Regions from separate parts of the Aeromonas sp. FDAARGOS 1409 genome, predicted to be linked through region 3. Evidence: riboswitches for the same ligand, from Rfam matches in the RefSeq annotation. Region 3 holds a riboswitch; each other region holds the start of a gene.
The links. Region 3 has a riboswitch for cyclic di-GMP ahead of gbpA (N-acetylglucosamine-binding protein GbpA). Riboswitches for the same ligand answer to the same signal wherever they lie in the genome.

Region 1 (7,042 bases), 270 kb from region 3:
CCCTGCTGGCCGAGCGTTGCAACACCCTGGTGGAGGTGGCCGCCCAGAGCCGCTACCTGTTCGAAGAGTACGAGACCATCGACGAAGCTGCTGCCAAGAAGCACCTGCGTGGCGTCGCGGCCGAGCCGCTGGCTCTGGCCAAAACCAAGCTGGCTGCACTGGATAGCTGGACTACCGAAGCGCTGCACGAGCTGATTGAAGCGACCGCTGCCGAGCTGGGCCAAGGCATGGGCAAGGTCGGCATGCCGCTGCGCGTGGCCGTCACCGGCCAGGGTCAGTCCCCGGCGATCGACGCCGTGATGGCACTGGTGGGCAAGGAGCGAGTCCTCGCTCGTATCGATCGCGCGCTGGCTTATATCGAAGCGCGCATGGCCGCCGAGTAAGCTGCTGTGAATCACCAGAAGGGCCCCCTGACGGGGCCCTTCGCATTTTGGCCTCGAGCGGATTTGCGACGTAAAACAGGGAGATAGCGACGAGGTTGGCGGTAAAACCGGCTAACTGCCTGAATTTTGACTAAACGCTCCAACGAGCGAGAATTTTGGGTTGACAGCAAAGCGGGCGATGCCTATCATGCGCCTCCGTTGCCAGAGATAACTTTGGTAGCGCCGAGGTGAGTTGGGGTTATAGCTCAGCTGGGAGAGCGCTTGCATGGCATGCAAGAGGTCCGCGGTTCGATCCCGCGTAGCTCCACCAAATTCTCCTCGAACAATCTGGAATCCAAGGGGTTATAGCTCAGCTGGGAGAGCGCTTGCATGGCATGCAAGAGGTCCGCGGTTCGATCCCGCGTAGCTCCACCAGGTTCCTGATTGAAGATGAAGTACCCAGGGCAGTGCGGTGTGTATCACCCAGGCCGATCTTTGTGGGGTTATAGCTCAGCTGGGAGAGCGCTTGCATGGCATGCAAGAGGTCCGCGGTTCGATCCCGCGTAGCTCCACCATTATTTGCAGTAACGGACAACCGGCCGCCAGAACCCGTTGTCTAATGAAGAAAGAATTTGGGGTTATAGCTCAGCTGGGAGAGCGCTTGCATGGCATGCAAGAGGTCCGCGGTTCGATCCCGCGTAGCTCCACCATTATTTGCAGTAACGGACAATCGGCCGCCAGAACCCATTGTCTAATGAAGAAAGAATTTGGGGTTATAGCTCAGCTGGGAGAGCGCTTGCATGGCATGCAAGAGGTCCGCGGTTCGATCCCGCGTAGCTCCACCATATAGAAGGCCACCGCATTGCGGTGGCCTTTTTCTTTTCGCCTCCATCTTCCTTTCCTCTTCGTCGTAACAAAGCCCGCACTGCGGCGGGCTTTTGGTTCATGCCGGTTCGGCATCAGCCGTGACGACGACGCCAGGCCAGCGGCAGCAGCGCCAACAGCAGGACGCCCAAGGCGCCGCCACCGCCCTTGCTCGCTTCCCTGAGCCTGAGGTCGACGATGATGGGGTCGTGGTCGGAGGCGCTGAACGGGTTGTCCGACTTGATCATGTCACCGGTGAAGCCACGACCGTACTCGAACAGGTTGCTCTCGTAGGAGTTGATGTGCCAGTCGGCCACGGCCACCACCTTGTTCGCCAACGCCGGGTTGGCGAGGGCGTAGTCCAGGGTGCCGAGCTCGGCCTCGTAGCTGTAGGAGATGGCCTTCTCCTGGTTGAACCTGACGTTCAGGTCCACCAGACCATAGCCCTTGCCCACCTCCTGGCCGATGGGCTCATACGCCTGCTCGCCGAGGAAGGTGTGGGAGGCGGAGCGGATCTTGCGATCGCTGCTGGCCGGCGCATAGTCGGTCAGCACCCGGATGGGATCCTCCTTGGCATAGGAGTTGAAGTCCCCCACCAGCAGCACCTGGCCCGGCAGCTTGCTCACCGCCTCCCCCAGCACCTTGGCGGCGCTGACCCGAAACTCGGTGCACTTGCCCTGCAGATCCGCAGGCTCGCTCTTGCCATCCCCGTTCTCGTAGCAACCCGAACCCTTGGATTTCAAATGGTTGACCACCAGGGTCAGGGGATCCTTGCTACCCGTTACGGTGAAGCGCTGCACCAGGGAGTCACGCTGGCCGGCAGTCCTGGCGACGCCGCCCGTGGTGTAGCGCTGCTCGGGCAGCTGGATCACGCTGGCATCGCCGCTCGGGGTGAGCAGGGCGGGGCGGTAAATCATGGCCACCATGATGGCGTCGCCGCCAAAGAAGCGATCCTCCGTGAGCAGGGCCTTGGGCAGGGTGACGAAGGCGTAGTGCTTACTCACCTCCTTTTGCCGGGTGTTGAGGCTCTCCACCAGATCGTGGAGGGCGGCGTGCTCGTCGAAGCCGTTGTTCTCCATCTCCATCAGGCCGAGCAGGTCGGCGTCCATCTCGGTGATGGCGCTGACGATCTTGGCGCGCTGCAACTGGAACTCCTCCAGGCTCTTGGCGCCGCGGTTGCAGCCCTTGGCGCTGTCCGCGTCCGCCTGATCCGCGCAGAGCACGTTGAGGGCGCCCCCCACGCTGGAGTGGCTGGTGAAATAGTTGAGCACGTTGAAGCTGCCGATGCGCAGGTCGGTGCCATTGGCGCGGGCCGGTGCGCCCTGGCGGTCGTTCTCGTCGGTGCGCAGCAGATCCCCCGCCGTGATGCGCTGATCCTTGGGCACTATCAGGCGGTACTCGTCATGGCTGTAACCCACCAGGGCTTCCAGATTGACCGGGGCATCGCCGATGCGCAGGTAACCCTGCTCCGGCTCCCAGGCGGGCAACCAGGGCAGCTTGCCGTTGGCGGCCTTGAAGTCCGACTCGAGGAAGACGCGGTTGCCCGCATTGGCCTCGGCCAGCGCCACGGCCTCGGGGCTGCTCGCCACATGGAGCTGGGTCGGCTTCATCAGCGGGGCGCCGTGGGCGAGCACCAGGTTGTTGCGCCGGGCGGCATAGTCGTAGCTGAAGTTGCGGCTTACCTTGAGCGCGCTGCCCCCATCGAGGCGCACCCGCATCCCTTCGTGACGCTCCAGGGCCCGGGCCAGGGTTTCCCCCTCCAGCACCCGCAGTGCCGTGGCGGCGGGGGCGGGGGCGGCGCCCTGGGCCAGGGTTGTCAGGCGCGGTGTGCTGCCATCAAACAGGGGCTTGAGCTGGGTGTGACCATGATACTCCTCGACCTTGGCCTCCAGACAGACCAGGGCGCCCGGCTGGATGTCCGGGTACTTGCTGGCGAAGTTCTTGTCATTGAGGTAGACGAAGATGCCGTCCGACGTCTCGAGGTTGCCGTCCCCCTGCACATCCAGCAGGTAGAAGCCCTTGTTGAGACTCTCGCCAAGGGCGGAGACCACGGCCCTGACCGAGACGCTGCCGGGGCTTTCGAACTGATCGTCAGGGACGAGGGGGCTCTTGTCGCCGCTGCCCTGGATGGCGGGGATGGGGGTGAGGGCACTGTCGGCCGGGCAACTGAAGCCCGCGGCATGGAGAGACGGGGACGCGAGGGCGAGCCCCACTGCCAGCGACAGCAGGGTAGGTGTTCCTTTCATGGGGATTCCTTTTTTTATTTTTGCCAGTGTTTCCATAGCCTTGGCCTCTTGGCCAAGGGCGCGCATTGTCACATTTCTGGCTGCTCTGACCAGTGAGGGAGCGCACATTATAAGGAGACAAAGGAGCCCATCTGCCATTTTTTGACATGGCTAACAGTTTGATATTGATGAGTTATTTGTTATTTGTCCGGTGGGTGAAAAGTGTGAAGCCGCCGGCATTCACATATTTTCCTTCGAGAATAAAGATTGAGCCGTTGTCACTTGCTTCCTATACTCGGGCTGTTCCTCACGGAACCCAGGCAAAGGGCAAACCGGCAGCGATGTCGGGACGCAAAGCCTCCGATCTGACCCACGTGGGCCAGACAGCGGGGTTACCCAGGGTGACTTGAGGGTCTGTGGCCCGTCCATGGCCTGTTGTCGTTCCCTTGTTCCCTGTTGCGATTGCGCTTTTCCCGGTGTTGAAGCCAAGACAAAACAAGGATGACAACAATATGCAACAGATCTTGAGGCCCAGCAGGCTCGCCATGCTGGTCGCCCTTGCGGCCGTCCCTGCCTGGGCGCAGGCCGCCTATCCCGCCTATCAGGCCGGCACCGCCTACCAGGCTGGCGACATCGTCAGCAACGCAGGCGCCCTCTATGAATGCAAGGAATTCCCCTACTCCGGCTGGTGCGGCGCCTCGCCCTACCACTATGCCCCCGGGGTGGGCGTGGTCTGGGCAGATGCGTGGAGGCTCTATGGCGGCGAAGTGCCGCCACCGGCCCTGGTCGTCGCCATCGGCTCCCCTGCCGTGGGCAGCAGCGTCAGCGAAGGGGCAAGCGTCGCGCTGGCGGTCACCCTGAGCGGCCCGGTCACGGCGCTCGCCCGGGTGGAATACCTGGTCGACGGCACCCTGGTTGCCACGGCGAACGCCTCCCCCTGGAGTGCCAGCTGGTCTGCCGTCGGTGTGGGCAATCACGCCCTCAAGGCTCGGGCGCTGGACAAGGACGGCAAGGTGCTGAGCGAGGCGGACTCCAGCTTCAAGGTCGCCGCCGTGGTCGCGCCCGAGGCGCCCAGGGCGAGCATCGCGAGCCCCGCCGCCGGTGCCAGGGTGACTCTGGGCCGTGCCCTCACCGTGAGCGGCAATGTCACCGACGCCAACGACGACGTCGCCAGGGTCGAGCTGTTCGTGAATGGCCAGAAGGTGGGCGAGGACACCAGCGCTCCCTGGCAACTGAGCTGGACGCCCCAGAGCAAGGGGCTGGCCGGTCTCAAGCTGGTGGCGACCGACAAGACCAATCTCTCCGGGGAGTCGGCCCAGGTCGATGTGCAGGTGGAAGAGGCCGCGCTGCCCCCCACCGGCGGCAACCTCTCCTGCGACGTGCGCCAGATCTACCGCGCCGACGGCAGCGAGTGCATGGGGGATGACCACGGCCGCCGCGTCATCGGCTATTTCACCTCCTGGCGCACCGGCAAGAACGGCCTGCCCGCCTACCTGGTGAGCGACATCCCCTGGGACAAGATCACCCACATCAACTACGCCTTCGCGGCGGTGGATGAGCAGAGCCACACCATCAAGGTGGATGACGCCGCCACCAAGCTGACCTGGAACGGGGTGCCGGGCGCCGAGATGGATCCGGAGTTCGCCTATCAGGGTCACTTCAACCTGCTGTCCAAGTACAAGAAGCAGTACCCGGACGTGAAGACCCTCATCTCCGTCGGGGGCTGGGCCGATACCCGCGGCTTCTACGCCGCCACCACCAAGGGCGACTGCTCGGTCAACACCGCCGGCATCAACGCCTTTGCTGACTCGGCCGTAGGCTTCATCCGCCAGTACGGCTTCGATGGGGTGGATATCGACTACGAGTACCCCACCTCCATGAAGGATGCGGGCAACCCCAACGACTTCCCGCTCTCCAACCAGTGTCGCGGCAAGCTCTTTGCGAACTATGAAGTGCTGATGAAGACCCTGCGCAACAAGCTCGACAGCGCCGGGACCGAGGACGGTCGCAAGTACATGCTGACCATCGCCTCGCCGGCCTCGGCCTACCTGCTGCGCGGCATGGAAAACTTCCAGGTCACCCAGTACCTCGACTACGTCAACCTGATGACCTATGACTTCCACGGTGCCTGGAACCACTTCGTCGGCCACAACGCCGCCCTGTTCGACAACAAGGCGGATCCCGAGCTGGCCCAGTGGGGGGTCTACACCCAGGCCCAGTTTGGCGGCATCGGCTATCTCAACTCCGCCTGGGCGGCCCACTACTTTCGTGGCGCCCTGGCGGCGGGCAAGATCAACATAGGGGTGCCCTATTACACCCGCGGCTGGCAGGGGGTCACCGGTGGCACCCACGGCCTGGGTGGCAAGGCGGCGCTGCCGAGCCAGAGCGATTGCCAGCCGGGCACCGGTGGCAGCACCATCCCCTGCGGCAACGGGGCGGTGGGCATCGACAACATCTGGCACGACCTTGACAAGAACGGCAAGGAGATAGGCGGCGGCGCCGTGCCCATGTGGCACGCCAAGAACCTGGAGCACGCGGCCAGCCTCGGCATCACCACTCTGCCGAGCTACGGTCAGGCCTGGGGTCTGGATCCCAACAACCCGGCCCACGTGATGCAAGGCCAGTATGTGCGTTACTACGACGACAAGGCCCATGCGCCCTGGCTCTGGAACGAGCAGAAGAAGGTGTTCCTCTCCACCGAAGATGAAGAGTCCATGGGTCACAAGCTCGACTACATCGTCAAGCGCGGCCTGGGCGGCGTCATGTTCTGGGAGATGGCGGGGGACTATGACTTCGATGCCGCGAAGAACGAGTACGTGATGGGCAGCACCCTCACCAGCCTCGCCTACGAGAAGTTCAGCAAGGCCGACAAGGCGGCCCTGAAGCAGAATGATCTGCCGGCTCCGGCCGCCCAGCTCGACATCGGCGTGAGCCTCTCCGGCTTCAAGGAAGGGGACTCCAACTACCCGATCAACCCGACCCTCAAGCTCACCAACAGGTCGACCCAGACCATTCCGGGCGGCACCCGCATCGAGTTCCTGGTGCCCACCTCCACCTCCGACACCATCACCGACCAGAGCGGCATGGGGCTGAAGGTGGTGGAGAGCGGCGGCAACCAGAACTCGGACGGCATCGCGAGCGAGAAGGACTTCCACAAGGTGGCCCTGACGCTGCCGGCCTGGAAGGCTTGGGCGCCGGGCACCGACGTGGAAGTGGCCATGACCTACTACCTGCCGGCCGCCGGCGTGCCGAGCGGCATGCGCCTGATTGCCGGCAGCCAGACCATAGGCCTGAAGTCCGACTTCCCGGCCCTGGCCGAGGCGGTGCTGGGCAGCAGTGGGGGGGACGGCGGCAGCGGTGGCACCACCTGCGCCAGCCAGAACGTCAACCCGGCGGACTACAACGCCTATCCGACCTGGCCACGCGGGGATCACGCCAACGGCACCGACCGCATGACCCACAACAAGGGGGTCTGGCAGGCGAACTGGTGGACCAGCAGCGAACCCAAGGCGGGCGACGGCAGCTGGAAGCTGGTGTGCAACTACTGAGTTGTCCCGGCTGCTATACCAGCAGCGAACTCAGAGCGGGTGA
Region 2 (7,042 bases), 1.6 Mb from region 3:
AAGCCCTGCTGGCCGGTACCGGCCAGATAGCGCAGGGTGACGTGGTAATCCCGTCCCGCCAGCACCGGGATGGGGGCGCTGGGGGTGAAGGTGGTCCCGCTGCTGAAGGCCAGGGGCCCGTCATAGAGCGCCTCGCCGCTGTCGGGATCGGTGAGGCGCAGCGCAAACTGGCGGTTGCTGCCACCCCAGACCCCCTCCTTCACCTGGAAGGTCCGGATGGACAGCCGATCCCCCAGCAGCGGCAGGTTCGAACCCGGGATCCACAGGGTACGGCTCAGCTCGCCCCCCACCGCCATGAGGAGGCTATTGTTGATGACGGGCCCCTCGTCCCAGAGCGCCCCCAGGGCAAGCTGGTTGACGGGATGCTCCCGCTCCGGGTCATAGACGGTGACCAGCAGCGAGAAGGTGGTAGTGGTGCTCCCCCATCCCTTGAAGCCATCCACCGCGGGCAGGCCATCGTCCTTGACCTGATACTGGACCACATAGTTGCCAGGCACCTGGGTATTGACCCCGCTCTTCTGGCTGATGCGGGCACTGAGATCCCCATTCTCGGCGTCCCGGGCGATCAGCCGCGGGGCGAAGGTCGCCCCCAAGGGCAGCTGCTGGGCGAAATGGTTGACCAGCCCCTCCTGGCTGTAGATCTGGGGGGCGCTGTTGTCCTTGCGAAACGCGCCCGTCGTGCTGCTCTGCTGCGCCATCGCGAGCGGTGCCAGCAGCGCACAGCCGAGCAGGGGGGCGCCCGCCCGCAACAGGGGGTGTTGATTCTTCATGGGATATGTCCTTCATAGGGAATGAGTGCTCGGACACTCTGGTTGCAATGGCAGGGGCGGATGGCCCCTGCCGGTACAGCGTCGGCGGGAAGAATGGGGCCCAGGCCCCATTCCCGTTGCGATGGCAATCAGTTACAGCTGGCTGCCCCCTTGTCGACCCAGACCGCGGCCTTGCCGGGCTCGTCGCCCTTGGTCCAGTACTGGGCCTGCCACTTGCGGCCATTGTGGTTGGTGAAATCACCGCCGTTGTAGGCAACCCCTGCATCCCATCCAAGCTGTACCTGGCTTATCAGCTTCCACTGATCGGCGGTGCGGCTCGGCTCGTTGCCCTGGGTCCAGTACTTGGCCTGCCACACCAGCTGGTTGTGGCTCACCTTGTTATCGGTGTTGTAGACGGTGCTGGCGTTCCAGGCCGGATGGGTGGCCGCATCCGGATCGGTCGCGTTGCAGCCGCCTCCGGTGCTGGCCGGCTTGACGGTCAGGCGGGTGGTGGCACTGGCATCCAGCGCCCCGTCGGTGACCACCAGGGTCAGGTCATAGGCGGTGTCGCTGGTGACGCTCGGGCCCGTGACCACCAGGGTCGCGCTGTTCTGACCGGTGGCGGTGAGACCCGCTGGCAGGCTCCACTGATAGCTCAGGGTGTCACCGTTGGGATCGGAGGCACTGGCCTGGATGCTCACCTGCTTGCCGGACTCGACGGTTGCGGTGGCCGGAACCGTCACCACGGGGGCCAGGTTCGGCTGCGGTGCCTTGTTGGTCACCACCACCTGATCCTTGGCGGTCAGGCCCTGATCGTCGGTCACGGTCAGCTCGAACACCAGGTTGATGTCGGCGCTGACGGCGTCCAGCACCACGCGGGCCCTGGCCTGGGTGGCATCGAGCAGGGTCGCCTGGGGCCCGGAGACCTGCTTCCAGCCGTAGGTCAGCACGCCGTTTTCCGGATCGTGGGAGGCGCTGCCGTTGAGGGTCACCTCGGCCGGGCCCGTGGCGTTCAGATCGCTGCCGGCATTGGCCACCGGCGGCTTGTTGACCGGCGGCAGGCTACCCTCGCCGTGGCCCATCCCCTCGTGCATGGCGTTGAGGATGTCGCCGTTGTCCGCGTCTATCTCCCAGGCGAACAGACCGCCGAGCTGGTTCGCCAGCACGTACTGCCCCTTGGCCTTGACCGAGCGATCGTTGTCGAAGCTGATGAGATCCCCAGTGCCGGCCTTGAAGACATAGGGGGCCTCGGCCGCCTCGTCATAACCCTGCACCCAGCCTGCGCCCATGCGGTTGTTGACGATGTCGCGGTAATCCACCACGCCATTTTCCCAGGTACCGGTCACAGGTCCGGTGGCGGTGCCGGTGAAGGGGTTGCCGGCCTGGTAGCCGCTCACCCCGGTCCAGCCGCGGCCGTACATGGCGGCGCCGACCACTATCTTGCCCGGCGCCACCCCCTGACCCAGCAGCGCCTTGACGCCCTTGTCTGTGGTGTACTTGGTGGCCGGATCCCAGCTGGAGGCAAAGAGGTTGGTCTGGTGGGCCAGATTCTTCAGGTCGAAGGCGCCGCTGAAGTCGTAGCTCATCAGGAAGATGTGGTCCATGTACTGCTGGGCCGCCTGATAATCCACCTTGGCAATCTTGTCGCCGCCGGCGCTGATGGCCGAGGTGAGCTCATACTGGCGACCGGTCTCGGCTTCCAGCTCGTCGAGCATGGCGCGCAGCTCCTGCATCAGCACCACATAGGTGGCGCCATCGTTCGGGCCGCCCAGGTTGGGGTTGGCCCCCTGGCCGCCCGGGAACTCCCAGTCGATGTCCACGCCGTCGAAGAACTTCCAGGTCTGCAGGAACTCCTTGACCGAGGCGACGAAGGTGTCGCGCTTGGTCTTGTCACCCAGGAAGTAGAAGGGATCGGAGAGGGTCCATCCCCCGACGGAGGGCAGAATTTTGAGGTCCGGACGGGCCTGCTTGAGCGCCATCAGATTGCCGAAGTTGCCCTTGTAGGGCTCATCCCAGGCGCTGAGGTTGCCCTGGGACATCTGGATCGCCGCCCAGGGATCGTGGATGGAGACCTTGAAGTCTTCGCGACCGGCGCAGGAGCGCTGCAGGGCCTCGAAGCTGCCGGAGATCTCTTTCAGGCTGTCGTTGATGCCGTTGCCGCCGCAGATGGGGGTGAAGCCGTAGAGGATGTGGGTCAGGTTCTGGGCCGGGATCTTGTCCACGGTGAACTTGCGACCATAGACACCCCACTCCACGTAGTAGGCCCCCACCACCTTGCCGGACTTGTTGGCGTAGGGCTTGTTGTTCTCCTGGAGGGGCGCATTGAGCGGGGCCAGGTGACTGCCGTCCGTGTCGGCCACCACCAGCTCCTTCTTGTCGGAGAGGGTGCAGCCATCGGCGTTGCACAGGGCCACCTGCATCTGGTAGCGCCCCCCCTTGGTGACCTTGAAGTTGGCGGTGCCTGCGGCGGACGCCGGGCCCGACCACACCTCATTGCCGTCGAGCAGCACCTTGGCGGTCTGGCCCACGTCGCCGGACCAGAGGTTCCAGGTCACGCTGACCGGGGCACCGTCCTTGTGAACGGTCACCAGCTGGTTGTAGGCCGAGGCGGACTGATTGACTTCGACGATGGCAAACTTGGTGGGGCCCGAGCCTATGGTGGGTTTGCCCGGGGCGGCGGCGAAGGCGGGAGCGGCACAGAGGCCCCCGACCAGGAGCGCCAGCAGGGAATGTTTTGGACTGAACATCATTGAATTTCCTTATTTCGTTATTGGAATGAACAACGAAAAAGGCAACGCAACCTGACAGGTAACGCAGACAACATCGCCACCATGGCTTGGCCCATGGACGATACAACCTGTGGTGGCCCCGCTATCCTAGGTTCGCTGACCCTTAGACCGGAAGCTTTGCGTCCCGGGCTTTCGCCCGGTTTGCCTTTTTTGCACAACTTGGTTTGCGATGAAAATAATCGCCAAATGACTATAAAGGAGAGACGCCTTCGCGCCACCTGACAGAAGTGACATCAACAGGGACTCATTTGTCCGACATGGTGGGGAAAAGGCCGGCAACATGGCGATAAAAACCCCATTCATGGCGCCGAAACGGCCTTTAAAAAATCACCACCCAATGCGCGATAATGTGAATGCCGTCACTGTACCGGCAGCAAGAGGCTGTTCATCAGGGCCCGCAGCTTGAGGGGTTTGACCGGTTTGCTCACATAACCGAAGCCGTGTTCGCGGATCTGCGCCTGCAGCTCGCTCTTGCGATCCGCGCTGATGATGATGCCGCCTATCTCGTTGCCATATGCCAGCCGGATCATATGCAGCGCCTGCAACCCCGTCTTGCCGTCGTCCAGGTGATAGTCAGACAGCACCAGGGCGGGCAGGAAGCCGTCGCCGATGATCTCCTCTGCCTGGGCCAGGCTCTGGGCACAGCGCACCTCGCAGCCCCAGCGCCCCAGCAGGGACGCCATGGCGATGAGGATGTCCTCCTCGTTGTCGATGCAGAGGATCCTCACCCCCTCCAGCTGGCTGTCCCGCTGGGCGGGGGTCGTCACCTGGCTCGGCGTCACCGGCCGGGTCGCGAGGTTCAGGGTGATGGCAAAGACGGATCCCGCTCCGGGCCAGCTGCGCAGGGAGAGCTGGTGACCCAGGACCTGGGAGATGCCGCGGGCGATGGCGAGTCCGAGGCCGAGCCCCTGCTCCCTGGCGGTGCGGGAGTGGTCGAGGCGGGAGAACTCGTCGAAGATCGCCTCCTGCTTGCCCTCCGGGATGCCGGGGCCGTTGTCCCACACCTCGATGCGCACCTTGTCCCCCATGCGGCGACAGCCGAGCAGCACCCGGCCCCCCGGGTTGTAGCGAAACGCGTTGGTGAGGAAGTTCTGCAGCACCCGGCGCAGCAGGCGCACGTCGCTGTAGACGGCGAGGCTGCTCTCCACCACGGAGAACTGAATCCCCCCGGCCTGGGCAAGCACCCCGAACTCCGCCTTGAGGTTGCCCAGCACGTCGCTCAGGGCGAAGTCGAGCTTCTTGGCCTTGAACTTGCCCGCCTCGAGGCGCGAGATGTCCAGCAGATCCGTGATGAGATCCTCGGTCGCCCCCAGGGCGTCGTCGATGTGACGGGCGATGCGGGCCGGTTCGTCCTCCGGGGGCAGCATCTCCAGCAGGGAGGAGGTGAAGAGCTTGGCCGCGTTGAGAGGCTGGGTCAGGTCGTGGCTCACCGCCGCGAGGAAACGGCTCTTCGACTGGTTGGCCCGCTCCACCTGCTGGTTTACCAGCAGCAGTTGGCGGTTGAGCTCGGAGAGCTCGTGGGTACGCTCGGCCACCCGCGCCTCCAGGTGCTCGTTGGCCTCGCGCAGTACCCGCTCCGCCGCCCGGAACGGGGTGATGTCGGTGAAGGTCATGACGAAGCCCCCCGCCGGCATGGGGTTGCCCTGCATCTCGATCACCCGGCCGTCCGGGCGCTCCCGGGCCGAGATGTGGGGGCTGCCGCGCTTCATGAAGGCGACCCGACGCGCCACCTGGGCCTCCACGTCCCCCGCGCCGCACAGCCCCTGCCCGGCGTTGTAGCGGATGATCTCCTCGATGGGGCGCCCCACCTGGATGAGGCCGGGGGGATAGGAGAACAGCTCTATGTAGCGCCGGTTCCAGGCCACCAGCCTGAGCTCCCTGTCCACCACCGAGATCCCCTGCCCCATGTGCTCGATGGCCCCCTGCAGCAGGCCGCGGTTGAAGCGGAACACGTCCGAGGCCTCGTCCACTATGGTGGCGATCTCCTCGAGCTGCATGTTGCGCCCTTGCAGGGCCGAGGCCAGCACCAGACGGGCGGACGAGGTGCCGAACACCCCGGCCAACAGCCGCTCGGTGTGGGCGATGAGATCCGCGGAGGCCTGCATCTGGGGCGCCAGGGTGCCGCCGTGCTCGCCGGCGAAGCGGCCGAAGGCGCGCTTGACCCGGCTCGACCCGACGAAGCGGGCCGCCAGCATCTCCAGCTCCTTGACCGAGACCCGCGCCTGGTAGAGCGCCGTGGTGTCCCGGCTCGGCTTGCCGACGAAGTTCGCCGCCTGCAGCCGCTCGCTCACCGCCGCCCGGGAGAGCAGGGAGCCCGCCACATAGCCGACCAGGTTGAGCAAGAGGCTCAGGAAGAGGCACCAGGCCCCCAGGCTCAGCTCCCGGAACGCGGGCCAGTCGGGAGGCGCCAGCAGGGCCTCCAGGGGCGAGCCCGCCAGCAGGCCGCTCTCCGCCAGCAGGGTGAGGAACCAGAGGCTGACCCCCAGCGCCAGGCCGAGGTAGACCCCCTTGCGGTTGCCATGGCGCCAGTAGAGGCCGAGCAGCAGGGCCGGCGCGAACTGGGCCACGGCGCCGAACGACAGGTAGCCGATGCGCGACAGACTGGTGAGATCCCCGAGCCAGAGGTAGAGCGCCCAGGCCGCCAGCAGGATGAGCAGGATGGCGCCCCGGCGCACCTGCAGCAGCAGCCGCATCAGGCGCTCGTCCCGCCCCTGCTGCCAGACGCGGCGCAGCAGCACCGGCAGCACCAGATCGTTGCTCACCATGATGGCCAGGGCGATGGTGCAGACGATCACCATGCCGGTGGCCGCCGAGGTGCCGCCGAGGAAGGCCAGCATGGCCATGCCGTCGAATCCGAGGGACATGGGGAGGCTGATCACATAGGTGTCGGAGGCCATGTCGGCCCCCACCCACTGCTTGCCCGCGAGCGCCAGCGGCCAGATGAAGAGCCCCATCAGGAAGAGGTAGAGGGGGAAGATCCAGCGCGCCCAGTGCAGATCCTGCCCCTGGTTGTTCTCCACCACAGTCACGTGGAACTGGCGCGGCAGACAGATGACGGCGCACATGGCGATCAGGGTGTAGATGGCGAGCTCCAGCACACTGCCCGGCGTCACCGCCACCACCGCCTCAAGGAAGTCGCTGGCCACCAGGGTGCGGGCCTCGCTCGGCCTGGCGACGATGAGCCAGAGCGCGAAGCCCCCCACCGCCATGAAGGCAAGCAGCTTGACCACGGACTCGAAGGCGATGGCCACCACCATGCCCCTGTGGTGTTCGGTGGCGTCCAGGTTGCGGGTGCCGAACAGGATGCTGAACAGGGCCAGCAGCAGGGTGACGCCTAGCGCCAGCTCGGCCATGTTGCTGGTGGGGCTGGCCCCCGCGCTGTTGGCCATCAGCAGGTCCAGCCCGGTGACGATCGCCTTGAGCTGCAGCACCAGGTAGGGAAGTATCCCCATGACGGCGATGAGGCTGATCACCATGGCCAGGCGCTGGGACTTGCCGTAACGG
Region 3 (7,042 bases):
CCCTGCCCGGCATCCGCTGGAGCCTGATGTATGGCCTGCTGCTCTGTACCGCCCGGGCGGTGGGGGAGTTCGGCGCCGTCTCCGTGGTCTCCGGCCATATTCGCGGCCAGACCAACACGCTGCCACTGCACATCGAGATCCTCTACAACGAGTACCAGACCGGCGCCGCCTTCGCGGTGGCCAGCCTGCTGGCGCTGTTCGGGATCTTCACCCTGCTGGGTGAAACCCTGCTGGCCAGGCTGCGCAGTCAGCCGACCCAGTCCCATTGATCTCGAATTAACGGTTATCAAGAGAGGCATCCATGAGCATTCAGGTGCAAGGACTCAACAAGCATTTCAATCAGTACGCGGCCCTGGCCGATATAAACCTCGACTTTCACGACGGTGAACTGGTGGCCCTGCTGGGCCCCTCCGGCTGCGGCAAGACCACCTTGCTGCGGATCATCGCCGGGCTGGAGCAGGCCGACAGCGGCAGCGTCATCATCCGCGGAGAGGATGCATCGGATCTCCACGTGCGCGATCGCAACGTCGGCTTCGTGTTCCAGCACTACGCCCTGTTCCGCCACATGACGGTGTTCGAGAACGTGGCGTTCGGCCTGAGGGTCAAGCCGCGCGCCGACCGACCGAACGAGGAGGCCATCCGCGCACGGGTCAAGGAGCTGCTGGATCTGGTGCAGCTCAGCCACGTGGCCGGACGCTATCCTACCCAGCTCTCCGGCGGCCAGCGTCAGCGGGTCGCCCTGGCCCGCGCCCTGGCGGTGCAGCCCAAGGTGCTGCTGCTGGACGAGCCCTTCGGCGCCCTCGACGCCCAGGTGCGCAAGGAGCTGCGCCGTTGGCTGCGCGAACTGCATGACGAGCTGCACGTCACCAGCCTGTTCGTGACCCACGATCAGGAGGAGGCGCTGGAGGTGGCGGATCGGGTGGTGCTGATGAACGCCGGCAAGGTGGAGCAGATAGGCACCCCGGCCGAGGTCTATGACCAGCCCGCCAGCGCCTTCGTGCACAGCTTCCTCGGCAGCGTGAACCTGTTCCGCGGCCGGGTGGCCGGGCAGGGGCTCGGCATCGGCGAGCAGCAGCTGGGGGGCCCTATCCCCTCCCACCTGGCGGAGGGGAGCGCGGCCATCGCCTATGTGCGCCCCCACGAGCTGGAGATACTGCCGGCGGACGCCCCGGGGGGCATTCGCGCCACCATCACCCGACTGCTGCCCATGGGGCCGCGCATCCGGGTGGAGCTGCGTGGTGACGGGGAGACGGGAGGTGCCCATTACGAGGCCGAGCTGAGTAAGGAGGCCGCCCGGGCCTTCGCCCCCGGCCAGGGGGTACGTCTGGTGGCCAGGCAGGCACAGCTCTACCCCGACTACCAGATTTGAGGGCGCGCCGCCCGGCGCGGCCCCCCTTCAGGCTTGCAACCGTGCAATGATCCCGGCAATCCATAACAAGAGGACGGTGGCCCGAGCCACCGCCACTCAGCGCAGGAGGCGATGAGGTGAACTTTCAGCAGTTGCGTATCATTCGGGAGGCGGCACGGCGGGATTACAACCTGACCGAGGTGGCCAATGCCCTGTTTACCTCCCAGTCCGGGGTCAGCCGCCATATCCGCGAGCTGGAGGAGGAGCTGGGGCTGGCGCTCTTCATCCGCTACGGCAAGCGGCTGCTCGGCATGACGGAGCCGGGCAAGGAGCTGCTGGTGATCGCCGAGCGCATCCTGGGGGACGCCGACAACATCCGCAAACTGGCGAGTACCTTCGCCAACCGCGACTCGGGCCGGCTGCTGGTGGCGACCACCCACACCCAGGCGCGTTACGCCCTGCCCCGGGTGGTGAAGGCGTTTCGCGAGCAGTTCCCCCTGGTGCAGCTGGAGCTGCGCCAGGGCAGCCCGGAGGAGATAGTGCGGCTGGTGCAGACCGGCGAGGTGGACATCGGCATCAGCAGCGAGCAGCTCGACAAGAGCGAAGGGGTGGTGGCCTTCCCCTACTATCGCTGGCACCACAACATAGTGGTGCCGGAGCAGCATCCCCTCACCGCCGAGCGGGATCTGACCCTGGCGGCCCTGGCCCACTGGCCCATCGTCACCTACCAGGCTGGCCTCACCGGTCGGGCACGGGTGGACGAGGCCTTTGCCGAGGCGGGCATAGTGCCGCAGATCCTGCTGACCGCCCAGGACTCCGACGTCATCAAGACCTATGTCGAGCTGGAGATGGGGGTGGGCATACTGGCGGACATGGCGTTCGACCCCCAGCGGGACAAGGGGTTGGTGCAGCTGGACGGCAGCCGGCTGTTCGCGCCGCACACCGCCTGGATCGGCCTCAAGCAGGGGCAGTTCCAGCACAACTTCACCTGGCAGTTCATCCAGCTCTGCAACCCCGAGCTGGCGCTGGCGGAGATCCAGGCCAGGGCCATGAGCAACGAGCCGCTGGTCGACTACCAGATCTGAGCGCTTTGCCGCGTCCGAAAAAACAGGGAGCCATTGGCTCCCTGTTTGCTTATCCGCCTCTTCCCGGTTCCAGAGACAGGCTAGCGGCCGCTCTGGGGGCCCAGCATGCGATACAGGGTGCGATCCCCCTTGATCCTGTGGTGGTAGAGGGCGGCCGCCACGTGCAGCAGGACCAGCGCCGCCAGCGACAGGCAGCCGACGCGATGGACGCCGAAGAAGAAGGCGTTGACGTCGGGGTCATCGATGGGGTTGGCGACCGGGTAGAGCCAGAACAGGGAGTAGCCCTGCTCCAGCATCAGGAAGCCGCTCAGCAGCACCACACACATCAGGCTGTAGAGCAGGGCGTGAGCCAGCCGGGCGGCGGGGTGGTGCCGGGTCCGCTCCTCGGGCAGGGGGGGCCGCCAGTGCCGCCAGCCCCAGCGCAGCAGGAAGAGCGGGGTGATCAGGGTCGCCATCGACATGTTCAGCTCAGACAGAAATTGAAACAGCCTTGGGTGGCTGTCGATCACCAGGTGCATCAGGTAGCCGGCCAGGGTGGCGTAGAGGATGACGGCGGCCATCAGCCAGTGCAGCAGGCGGCTCAGGGGGTCATAGTAGTCTTTCGTCATGGGATGTTTCCGAGAGGGCCACGGCGGCACGAGGCCGCGGCAGCCAGGATGACAGGCACAAAAAAGAGGCCGCTCGGGCCTCTTCTGCTTGCGGGGGATCAGTTCACCAGGGTCCAGGCATCCTGCCAGTTGGTGCCCACGCCGGGCTCATACTGGGTCGCGGTACTGGTCCAGATGGTGCACCAGCCGCTGTAGGGGTAGGGCTTGCACTGATAGATCCTGCCGTCCTTGGGCTGCAGCACCTTGGTGCCGGCCTGATAGGAGGACAAGCCTTCCGGGAAGCGGTACTGGTAGTCGCCACCGCTGGCCGGATCCTTGAACATCAGATCCAGGGTCTGCTGCAGGGGAGCGCCGCCCGCCTTCGGCTTGCCCTCGATCACCAGCTGGTGATGACCCGTGCTCAGGCCGCCGACCTCCATGGTGAAGCTCTGGCTGCTGTCCTTGATGTCGGCGCTGGTCTGGCCCTTGGCGGCGCCGCCGTGGTCATACAGGGTGTTGGTGACCGCGAGATCCCCCTCGGCCGTGACGGTGAAATTCAGGGTGACCTTGCCGTTGTCGAGCAGGTATTCGCTCTCCAGGCCGCTCACGCTGATGCTGTCGCTCACCGGGGGTTGCTGCTGCTCGAGCTGGACCTCGACCCGCTGCAGGTTGCTGCCCGCCTTCAGATAGACGGGGTTCTGGCCGTAGACCGGGTTGAACTGGCCATCGCTGCCCTGCTGACCGGCGCGGATCTGGCTCTGCTCGGCGTTGATCCTGGCGGCCAGATCGTGGGCCCAGTTGTTCTTCTGACCCTGCTCGGCGGAGCCTATGGTCAGCACTGTCTGCAGATCGGTGCGCTCGCCGTTGGCGTCGAATACCCGGGTCCTGGCCTTGTCGCCGACCGCCAGATCGGTGGAGGGGTAGATGGTCCCGCCCTGGCTCCAGGTCAGCGGCGGCTGGGTACCGCCATCGAACTGGGCGTCGATGAGGTTGTAGAAGCTGTTGGCGGTATCGCCCACCTCCCAGACACCGAGGATGACCTGGTAGCCGGTGCGCGCCGGCAGGGTGCATTGATGGGTGACCTGCTTGGGCGGCTGCACCATGCCCCCGTCGATGACGCAGAATGGATTGAGATCGAAGGAGTCCCGGGTCAGCGGCTGATTCGGGTTCCACTCCTGCTTGGTGAGGTAGTAGCGCCAGTTGCGGGTGACGTGGTTGGCGGTGAAGGTCCAGCCGATGGTGAAGGGACCGGCCTGCACCTGGCGCTTGGTCCAGCGGTCGCTGGTCTGGGCGTTGAGCTCACCAAATTGCGAGTGGCCGGCCGAGGCGATCTGGCCGTCGGCGGGGCCGCCATTGGGGAAGCCTGACGGCGCCTCCAGGCTCTGTGGCTCCCACTGGATGGCGCCGCACTGGCTGTTGCCACCCGTCTTGCACAGATAGTTGCGCGACTCCGGCTGGCTGATGTAGCCGTGGGCGAGCACGCCGCCACTGGCCAGCAGCGCCAGCGCCGCCGCGAGGTGATTGAGTTTGATAGTTGCTGCCATACATTCCTCTGTTCGGTGATGTGGGCAGTCAAGTTGGCAGGGGGAATACCCCGTGACACACCTGAGTGTGGCAACCCCGCTATCCTGGACGTCATGTCTTTAGACCGGAGGCTTTGCGTCCTGGCCTTTCAACCAGTTTGCCAAATGACTACAAAAAGGGTCATGTGCCGCCAATGGCGACCCCTCATCATGACTATATTTTGTTAAAAAATTAAGTGTAAAAATTGACAGGTCTGTCTCATCGGAGCACCGCAATCCGGGATGCCGTCTTCCCGGGGGCTGTTCTTCGGGGCTTGGGGGAGACAGCCCGTAGCGGGCTCTCAGGGGGTTGATGAGGGTCTGTCCCCTGTCAGCCAGGCTGACAGGGGACGACGAGGTGCCACGTCAGTGGCGTGGCTGAGGGGTGACCCTGTGTGTGGACGAGGAGCCCTGAATCGGTCGTGGCGCCAGATCCGGGGCTGTGCTGCCCAGTCTGAACAGGGCCAGGCGCTCGTCCAGACTGCGGGAGAGTCCGGCCAGCAGTTCGCTTTCCCGGGCCAGCTGGGAGGCGGCCTGGGACATCTCGAGCGCCGAGTCGTTGATGCCGCTGACGTTGCGGTTCATGTCCTCCGCCACCATGCTCTGCTGCTCCGCCGCCGTGGCGATCTGGGTCGCCATGTCGCTGACGTGCTGGATGTGGTTGACGATGAGGGAGAGATCCTGACCCGCCTTCTCGGACTGGTTGACACTGCTCTCCGCCAGTTTCCGGCTGGCGTCCATGGCGCTGGCGGCGGTGACCGCCCTTTGCTGCAACTGGGTGATGGTGCTCTGGATCTCCTCGGTGGAGTGACGGGTCCGACTCGCCAGCTGGCGTACCTCGTCGGCCACCACGGCGAAGCCGCGTCCCTGTTCGCCGGCCCGGGCCGCCTCGATGGCGGCGTTGAGGGCCAGCAGGTTGGTCTGCTCCGAGATGGCGCTGATGACCGCCGTCACCTCGCCTATCTGCATCACCCCCTCCTTGAGCTGGTTGACCTGCAGGGTGGCCTGCTCCACCTCGGTGGCCAGCGCCTGGATGCCGTGCACGCTGGCATGGACATCCTGGTTGCCGAGCCCGGCCTCGCTGGTGGCGTCCTGGGTGTCCCGTGCCGTGTTCTCGGCGTGGCCTGCCACGTCGGAGATGGTGGTGCTCATCTCGTTCATGGCGGTGGCGAGCTGGGCCAGCTGATCCCGCTGGCTGTTGACCGCCTGGTTGGTCTGCTCGGCGGAGGCGGCGATGCGCAGGGCGGCATCCGCCACGTTGCGGGCGCCCTGGCTCGCCTCCAGCAGGGCGTGACGAATGGCATCCAGCCCCTGGTTGGTCGCGCTGGCGACGGCCCCCAGTTCATCCTTGCCGTGCACCGGGATGCTCACAACCAGATCCCCGGCGGCCACCCGGGCCATGGCCCGGTTGATCTCGGTGAGCGGGGTGACGATGGAGCGGCTGATGGCCAGGCCCAGCAGCCCCATCAGCAGGATCACCAGCAAGGTGGCCCCGCCCATCAGCCGGTACTGGGACCAGATGGTGGCCTGGATGTCCTGCAGCAGCACGCCGGAGCCCAGGATCCAGCCCCAGGGCTGGTAACCGGCCACCAGCGACATCTTCTGGGCCGCCTCGCCGGAGGGGGAGAGCCACTGGTACTCCAGGCGCCCGCTGCGGCCACCCTTGCCCAGATCCACCATGCGCTGCCAATGGGATTCGGCGGGCGTCCCGCCCATCTGCTGGCCGACCAGCTCCGGCTTGGCGGGATGCACCACCACGTGGCGGTTCTCGTCCAGCACGAACAGGTAGTTGTCCCCGTCAAAGCGCATGCTGTCGAGCATGGCCTTGGCCTGCGCCTGCGCCTGCTCCGGGGGGAGGGTGGCGGCCAGGGTCTGGATCCGGCTCATGGCCAGATCCAGCACCGCCTGCAGCCTGGCTTCCCGCTCGCTCATCAGATTGCGATGCAGGGCACTGGCCGAGATGAACAGCAGTGCGAGGAAGCCGATCAGTGCCAGTGAGAGCAGCAGCATCAGCTTGCGACTCACGGCGATATCACCGAGCTTGAACATAGTCTTTTCCTTACTTTCCCATGCGGGTCTGGTTATGACCGGTCTGCCGGCCGGACCTGATCGTTTTTATTGTTAACATCCATTTAACTTTCAAAGGGTTGTGATGGCTGGTTGCCAATTGGGCGTGCCGGCATCCAGTATAGCCAGCAGACAGCAACCCCCGCTTTTGGTAGCGTGATGACGCGCATCCCGTCGCACAATTTGTCCGCTCTATTTGCAAGAAGTGTGAATGAGTCGGCATCTCACCAAAAAGGAGTGGGCGCCCCCGTGGCTGCCCCATAACAAGAGGGAAGTTATGAGTTCCATTGCCAGGAATTATCTCAACCGGCTCAACGCCGACTACCTGCAGGTGCACAGGCGCAAGGAGGATCTGTTCTGGTCCACCTACATGGGCACCAGTGACGATCAGGC
Region 4 (7,042 bases), 1.1 Mb from region 3:
CATGGGATAGAGCATGTCATTGGCGCGTTGGCGGATGTACTGCTCCAGCTTGCGCACGTATTCCATCTGCTGGACGCTCTGCTTGCCGAACCCGGCCTTGTCCCCCAGCTCGGCGCTCAGCAGCTGGCCCGCCTGATCCACCACGGTCACGGCGCCGGGCTTCATGCCGGAGATGCTGCCCGCCACCAGGTTGGCGATCGCCTCCACCTGGCCCGGCTCCATGGATTGCCCGGGTTGCAGATCCAGCATCACGGAGGCGCTGGGCTTCTCCTCGTCACGGCCGACGAACAGGGTCCGCTTCGGGATGGCCAGATGCACCCGGGCACTACGCACCGCGTCGAGGGAGATGATGGTTCTGGCCAGCTCTCCCTCCAGGGCATGGCGGTAGCGCGCTCCTTCCATGAACTCGCTGGTGCCGAGGCCGGTGACATTGTCCAGCCCCTCCAGGCCCGCCGGCATGGCCGCCCGGACCCCCCGCGCCGCCAGCGCCATACGCACGTGGGCCAGCTGGCTCTCCGGCACCAGGATCTGGCCCGAGCTCTTCTCCAGCCGAAAAGGCACCTGCTCCTTCTCCAGCATCTCCATGATGTTGGCGGTGTCGTAGAGCTCCTGCTTGCCGTAGAGGGGCACATAGTTCTTGCTGGAGGTCCAGAGGATCACCACTATGGTGGCGGCGACCACGGCGGCCAGCAGGGCGATGGTGAGGATGGACTTGTTGTCCCGCGACAGGGTGCGCCAGTTGCGCATCCCTTCCTGTACCCGGGCGATCAGGGAGCCGGACGCCCCCGGCGAGGATGATACCAGTTCAGTCATGACCTACCCTCAGAGCGGCATGCGCATGATGTCATCGAAGCCGGTCATCAGTTTGTTGCGCACCTGCATCAGGGCGGAAAAACTGAGGCCTGCCTTCTGGCTGGCCACCATGGCCCCCACCAGATCGTCGCTCTGACCGGCGTCGACGGCGGTCATCAGCCTGGAGGCGATATTCTGCTGCTCGTTAACGCGGCCGACGACGTCGCGCATGGCGTCGCTGAACGAGACGGCAGACGCCTCGTTCGGCTCGATGGAAGGGGTTTGGCTGGCGACTCGCTGCATTTCCTGCATCTGCTGCAGGAGCGTCACCTGTGATGACATCATCTCAATCTTCACTCGGTTATCCCTTAGTTTTGTATCTGCTGCTCGACATCGATGCCCTGCTCGCGCATGGCAGCCAGCTTGTATCTAAGTGCCCGGGTCGTCATCCCGAGGGCCTCGGCCGTGCGTGTCCGGTGACCACGGAAACGGCGCAACGTCTCAAGGACGAATTGAAATTCGGCATACCGCTTGGTCTCGTTGAGCCCCTCCGGGGCCGCGAGCGTCTGCGGCTGCGGGGGATCGGCTTCGGCGGCGTAATGGGGCAGCATCAGATCGACGGCCTGAATATGCAATCCGCGAGCCATAATTAGCGCGCGCTGGATGACGTTATCCAGCTCCCGCACATTGCCCGGCCAGTCGTAGGAGAGCAGCTGCCTGCGCGCACTCTCGCCGAGGCGGTATCCCTGCTGGGGGGCGTGACGCTCGATGAAGTACTCCGCCAGGGGCAGGATGTCGTCCTGCCGCTCCCGCAGGGCGGGCCAGCTCATGGGCAGCACGTCGAGCCGGTAGAAGAGATCCTCGCGAAACGCCCCCCGCAGCACCAGCTCCCTCAGATCCCGGTTGCTGGCGGCGATGATCCGCACATCCAGCGGGATCACCTGGTGGCTGCCCAGCCGCTCGACCTCTTTCTCCTGCAGCACCCGCAGCAGCTTGGCCTGCAGCGCCAGCGGCAGCTCGGAGATCTCGTCGAGCAGCAGGGTGCCGCCCTGGGCCAATTCGAACTTGCCCTGCTGGCTGGCCGTCGCCCCGGTGAAGGCCCCCTTGCTGTGGCCAAAGAGAATGGATTCGAGCATGGCCTCGGGGATGGCCGCACAATTGATGGCCACGAAGGGTTTGGCCGCCCGGCTGGACATCTCGTGGATGTAGCGGGCCAGCCGCTCCTTGCCCGTCCCCGACTCGCCGCCGATGAGGATGGTGGCCGAGGTCTTGGCCGCCCGCCTGGCGAGCTGCAGCACCTGCAGGCTCTGGGGGGAGGTGGCGATCAGGTTGGGGATGGCCTGGCGCAGGCGCAGGGCCCCCCTGACCACATCGAGGATCTGTCGCTGGCTGAAGGGCTTGATGATGTAGTCGATGGCGCCGGCCCGCATGGCCTCGGCCGCCAGATAGGCCTGGTGCTCGTTGACCAGGATGACGCAGTCGGTTCCCGCCAGCGTCTGCACCATGGCAGGCCCGGCCTCGGTCATGACCGCCATGTCGAGCAGGATGAGATCGACGCAATGGTTCGAAATAAATTGTTTGGCCTGCATCACAGAATCCAGACAGGAAATTCGATAGCCGGCATTCAACAATATTTGCCCAATATGGTTTCCATTTGATGACCGTGGGGACACAAATAATAAATTCGCATGGGTTTCAATATCGACCGATATTGAATTTTCCTTGATAGAAATATCAGAAACCATATTATCTCGAACCTGTGATTGCACATGAATCAATCAACAGAACTGACACCTGAAAATTAAGACATACAAAGACAGAGCGGCGCTTCTTAATTGAGCACCTGCCCTATATCTGCATAAAAACAAGGCGAGAATCATGGCCTTGGCAACCCCGCTATCATTAGCATCAATGCTGTTAGACCGGAGGCTTTGCGTCCTGACTTTTCAGTACAGTTTGCCTTTATCATGCGACGACCCGTATTTGGATGGCATGGCTTTGTGATCCTTCAAGCCATGAGACACATCTGACACTTTTTATATTTTATGTTCACTGTCAGTCTGTGTCGCGTCAAAAGCCGTCACATCATAACGGCTTTATATGACAATTCAAGCAGGTATACGGAATAGTATCTTCCTACCGGCAAGAAATAAGGCAATTCAACTTCAGCCCAGGGTCCCAATCACCTCGACCCGCAATTCTTCCGGAATCTCGTTATAAGAGAGCACTTTGAGCCCTTTCGAGAAGGAGCGGGCATAACGGGCGATCAGAGGCCTGAGCTGGGGCATGACCACCAGCACCGGGGCATGGCCCTGCTGCTGCAACTGCTCCTTCACCAGCGGCATGTTCTGCTGCAACTGCGCCAGCAGCTGGGGATCCACCGGGAAGCTGTCCAACTGGATCTTGCCCTGCTGCTGTGACTGGCTCATGGCCGTCAGCAGGGTCTGCTCCAACCGGTCATCCAGGGTGAAGGCCTCCAGCACGTCGCGGGACCCTATCGCCTGTCTGACGATCTGGCGCTTCAGTGCGCAGCGCACATCGGACGCCAGCAGGACGGGATCCTTGGTCAGCTCGCTCGCATCCAGCAAGGTGGTGGCTATGGTGCGGATGTCGGTGAGGCTGATCTGCTCCTTGAGCAGCTGGCGGAAGACCCGCAGTTGCTGCATCTGGGTCAGGGCCAGGTTGAGCTCCTCCGCCAGCCGGGGAGACTGGGTGGCGAGATGCTGGCCCAGCTTGCCCACCTCGTCATGGCCGAACAACCCGTCGAGCTGCTCCCTGAGCAGCTTGCTGGCATGGGTGGCGATGACGGTGGCGGAATCCACCACCGAGTAGCCCAGGTTGAGGGCCTTGGCCTTGTTGTCGGGGGAGATCCAGACCGCGTTCATGCCGTAGGCGGGATCCTGGGTCAGCTCGCCGTCCAGGGCACCATAGGTCTCCCCGCTGCTGATGGCCATCAGCCGCTGGCAATCCACATTGCCCGAGGCCAGGGCGATGCCGGAGAGCTTGATGCGGTACTGATCCGGCTGCAGTTGCAGGTTGTCGCGCACCCGGATCTCGGGCAGCAGGAAGCCATACTGTTCGGAGAGCGTCTTGCGTATGCCGCGCACCCGGGCGAGCAACTCGGCCCCCTTGTCCGCCTCCGCCAGCGGCACCAGCCGGTAACCCAGCTCGATGGCGACGCTGTCCACCGGGGGCAGATCCTGCCAGTCCAGCCCCTGGGGCTCCGGCTGCACCATCTGCCGCGTCAGCGCCTCGGCCGCATCCAGCGCCGGATCCGCCACCCGGCGCTTGCTGACGCTCCAGCCGGTCCAGGCCAGCACGGCGGCAAAGCTGAGGAAGGCCAGCATGGGCATGCCGGGCACCAGGCCCAGGATCAGCATGATGGTCGCCGCCGTATAGATGACCCTGGGCGAGGCCAGGATCTGCTGGCCGACCTGATCCGACATCTCCCCCTCGTCACTCACGCGGGTGACTATGATGGCCGCCGCGGTGGACATCAGCAGGGAGGGGATCTGGGCGACCAGGCCGTCACCTATGGTGAGCAGGGCATAGATACGGAACGCATCGGAGACCGGCAGGGAGTGCTGGAAGATGCCGATGGCCAGCCCCCCCACCAGGTTGATGATGAGCACCAGCAGGCCGGCGATGGCATCACCACGGACGAACTTGGAGGCCCCGTCCATGGCGCCGTAGAAGTCCGCTTCCCGGGCGATCTCTTCCCGCCTTGCCCGGGCCTGGTGCTGATCCAGGGTGCCCGCGTTGAGGTCGGCGTCGATGGCCATCTGCTTGCCCGGCATGGCGTCCAGGGTGAAGCGGGCGGAGACTTCGGAGATCCGCTCTCCCCCCTTGGTGATCACCACGAAGTTGATGATCATCAGGATCACGAAGACCACCAGACCCACCACGTAGTTGCCGCCGATCACCACCTCGCCGAAGGCCTGGATGACCTTGCCGGCAGCCTCATGCCCCTCGTGACCGTGCAGCAGCACCACCCGGGTGGAGGCGACGTTGAGGGACAACCGCATCAGGGTGGCGACCAGCAGCACGGTCGGGAACACGGAGAAGTCGAGCGGTCGGCGCGCCGAGACCGAGACCAGCAGCACCAGCACCGCCAGCACTATGTTGAAGGTGAACAGGGCATCCAGCAGCCAGCCGGGCAGAGGCAGTATCATCATCGCCAGGATGGCCAGCAGCATCATGGGGATAGCTGTATAGGATTGGGTCAATACACGCCAGTTCACAACTTACCTCTCAGGTTGACGTAACTCGGGCGGCACGTGCAAGGGAGCAAGGGGGTTGGGTTTCCTGCCCTTGCCAGCCTCATAGGCCCGTAGCTGCAATACATGGTTCAATACAAAGGCGACCGCGGTGTAGAGACCCGCCGGCACTTCCTGATCCACCCGGGTGGAGTAATAGATGGCCCGGGTCAGCTCGGGCAGGCTCATCACCATCTTGTCGTGCTGCCTGGCCACCTCGCGGATCCGCTCCGCCATGCCGTCCACCCCCTTGGCGATCACATAGGGGGCGTTGGCCCGCTCGGGATCGTACTTGATGGCCACCGCGTAATGGGTCGGGTTCACTATGATGACGTCGGCCTGCGGCACCCGCTGCTCGATGCGGGCCCGCGCCAGCATGCCCTGCACCTGCCGGATCCTGGCCTTGATCTCCGGGCGGCCCTCGGTGTTCTTGTGCTCGTCCTTGACCTCCTGCTTGGTCATCTTCAACTGCTTGTTCAGAGACCAGCGCTGATAGGGCACATCCAGCACGGCGATCAGCATCTGCACACTGCCTAGCAAGATAAATGCCTGGGAGAGGATGCGTAGCGCCTGCTCCATGGCCGCCTGGGGCGGCATGCGGTTCATCATCATCAGGGTGGGCCACTGGTGCTGGAGCATCAGGGCCAGGGTGCCGCCGATCAACAGCACCTTGAGCAGAGACTTCAGCAACTCCATCAGGCTGTGGGTCGAGAACATCCGCTTGAGCCCCTTGAGCGGGTTGAGCTTCTCCCCGCTTGGCATCAGCTTCTTCCAGACCAGCACCATGCCGCCGGGGACGGCGCCGAGCAGGACCAGCAGCAGGGCGAGCAGGCCGAACAGCGGCAGCAGCACCCACAACATGCCGACCAAGGCATCGGCGGTCCACTGGATCATCATCTGGGGATCCCGCGCCCCCTGCCAGTTGAAGCGCTGGGGCTGCTTCATCAGCTCGGCGAAGAAGAGGCCGAAACTTGGCACCATCCACTGCATGGCCAGGCCGCCGATGAGCAGCAGGCCGGCGGAGCTCAGCTCCCTGGAACGCGCTATCTGGCCCTCTTCCCTCGCCTTGCGCCGTTTCTGGGAAGAGGCCTCTTCGGTTTTGTCCTGGGCGCTGTGCTGGCTCATGGGGGCGTCAGCGCCCTGAGCTGGGCCAGCACGTGGCCGACCAGATCCAGATAGCGGGCCGGTACCCCGCTGATGGAGATGGCCATGGTGAGCAGCCCCAGCAGCAGGGTCATGGGGAAGCCCAGGGAGAAGATGTTCAGGGAGGGGGCCGTGCGGTTCAGCACCCCGAAGGTGAGGTTGACCATCAGCATGGCGACCACGGCGGGCAGGGTCAGGATGAGGGCCGCCCCTATGCTCCAGCCAAAGAGCCCGATGACCCCTTTCAGGTCAAGGGCATAGAGCGAGGTACCCGGTGGCCAGGCGCGCAGGCTCTGCACCAGCACGTCCAGGGTCACCAGATGACCGTTGAGGCCGAGGAACAGCAGGGAGCAGAAGATCAGCATGATCTGGCTGACGATGGGGGCCGTGTCCCCGTTGGAGGGGTCGTTCATCACCGCCATCGCCAACCCCATCTGCATGGAGAGGATCTGGCCCGCCATGGTCATCACCATGAACAGCATCTGGATGCAGAGCCCGAACAGCAGGCCGAACAGCAACTGCTCCAGGGTCAGCACCATCATGCCGACGCTGAGGGGATCCAGCACTGGCATCCCCTTCAACATGGGGGCGATCAGCAGGCTGATGATGAAGGCCAGAAAAATGCGCACCTGTGCCGGCACCCGGCCGTCACCGAAGACAGGCATCACCCAGAAGGCGGCCGCGATGCGAATGAAGGGCCACCACCACTGTCCCAGCCAGGCGGTCAGCTCGGCCGCACTGAACGACAGCAGGGAGTTCATCCGATGAGCCCGGGGATCTTCTGGAACAGGTCGGCGAACAGGGTGGTGATCTGCGACAGCAGCCAGTTGCCCGTGAAGATGAGCGTCAGC

Region 1: linked by a shared signal. The riboswitch ahead of I6L39_RS10965 (glycosyl hydrolase family 18 protein) and the one ahead of gbpA (N-acetylglucosamine-binding protein GbpA) in region 3 are both predicted to bind cyclic di-GMP.
Region 2: linked by a shared signal. The riboswitch ahead of I6L39_RS02080 (glycosyl hydrolase family 18 protein) and the one ahead of gbpA (N-acetylglucosamine-binding protein GbpA) in region 3 are both predicted to bind cyclic di-GMP.
Region 4: linked by a shared signal. The riboswitch ahead of lafK (lateral flagellar response regulator transcription factor LafK) and the one ahead of gbpA (N-acetylglucosamine-binding protein GbpA) in region 3 are both predicted to bind cyclic di-GMP.

What each region holds. Positions count from the first base shown of each region.
Region 1 covers NZ_CP077395.1:2,295,136-2,302,177, forward strand. Annotated here, with positions in the region: gene gltX (glutamate--tRNA ligase) at 1-383, shown strand, start outside; tRNA gene I6L39_RS10935 (tRNA-Ala) at 618-693, shown strand; tRNA gene I6L39_RS10940 (tRNA-Ala) at 722-797, shown strand; tRNA gene I6L39_RS10945 (tRNA-Ala) at 862-937, shown strand; tRNA gene I6L39_RS10950 (tRNA-Ala) at 997-1,072, shown strand; tRNA gene I6L39_RS10955 (tRNA-Ala) at 1,132-1,207, shown strand; gene I6L39_RS10960 (ExeM/NucH family extracellular endonuclease) at 1,322-3,472, opposite strand; cyclic di-GMP riboswitch class I at 3,768-3,851, shown strand; gene I6L39_RS10965 (glycosyl hydrolase family 18 protein) at 3,997-6,999, shown strand.
Region 2 covers NZ_CP077395.1:444,538-451,579, forward strand. Annotated here, with positions in the region: gene I6L39_RS02075 (immunoglobulin-like domain-containing protein) at 1-770, opposite strand, end outside; gene I6L39_RS02080 (glycosyl hydrolase family 18 protein) at 899-3,496, opposite strand; cyclic di-GMP riboswitch class I at 3,608-3,694, opposite strand; gene I6L39_RS02085 (PAS domain-containing hybrid sensor histidine kinase/response regulator) at 3,898-7,042, opposite strand, start outside.
Region 3 covers NZ_CP077395.1:2,020,391-2,027,432, forward strand. Annotated here, with positions in the region: gene cysW (sulfate ABC transporter permease subunit CysW) at 1-269, shown strand, start outside; gene I6L39_RS09690 (sulfate/molybdate ABC transporter ATP-binding protein) at 302-1,369, shown strand; gene cbl (HTH-type transcriptional regulator Cbl) at 1,486-2,433, shown strand; gene I6L39_RS09700 (cytochrome b) at 2,514-3,041, opposite strand; gene gbpA (N-acetylglucosamine-binding protein GbpA) at 3,140-4,564, opposite strand; cyclic di-GMP riboswitch class I at 4,631-4,716, opposite strand; gene I6L39_RS09710 (methyl-accepting chemotaxis protein) at 4,949-6,631, opposite strand; gene I6L39_RS09715 (M3 family metallopeptidase) at 6,927-7,042, shown strand, end outside.
Region 4 covers NZ_CP077395.1:894,373-901,414, forward strand. Annotated here, with positions in the region: gene fliFL (lateral flagellar M-ring protein FliFL) at 1-813, opposite strand, end outside; gene lfiE (lateral flagellar hook-basal body complex protein LfiE) at 823-1,149, opposite strand; gene lafK (lateral flagellar response regulator transcription factor LafK) at 1,161-2,423, opposite strand; cyclic di-GMP riboswitch class I at 2,676-2,763, opposite strand; gene lfhA (lateral flagellar biosynthesis protein LfhA) at 2,958-5,033, opposite strand; gene flhB (flagellar biosynthesis protein FlhB) at 5,037-6,173, opposite strand; gene lfiR (lateral flagellar biosynthetic protein LfiR) at 6,170-6,952, opposite strand; gene fliQ (flagellar biosynthesis protein FliQ) at 6,949-7,042, opposite strand, start outside.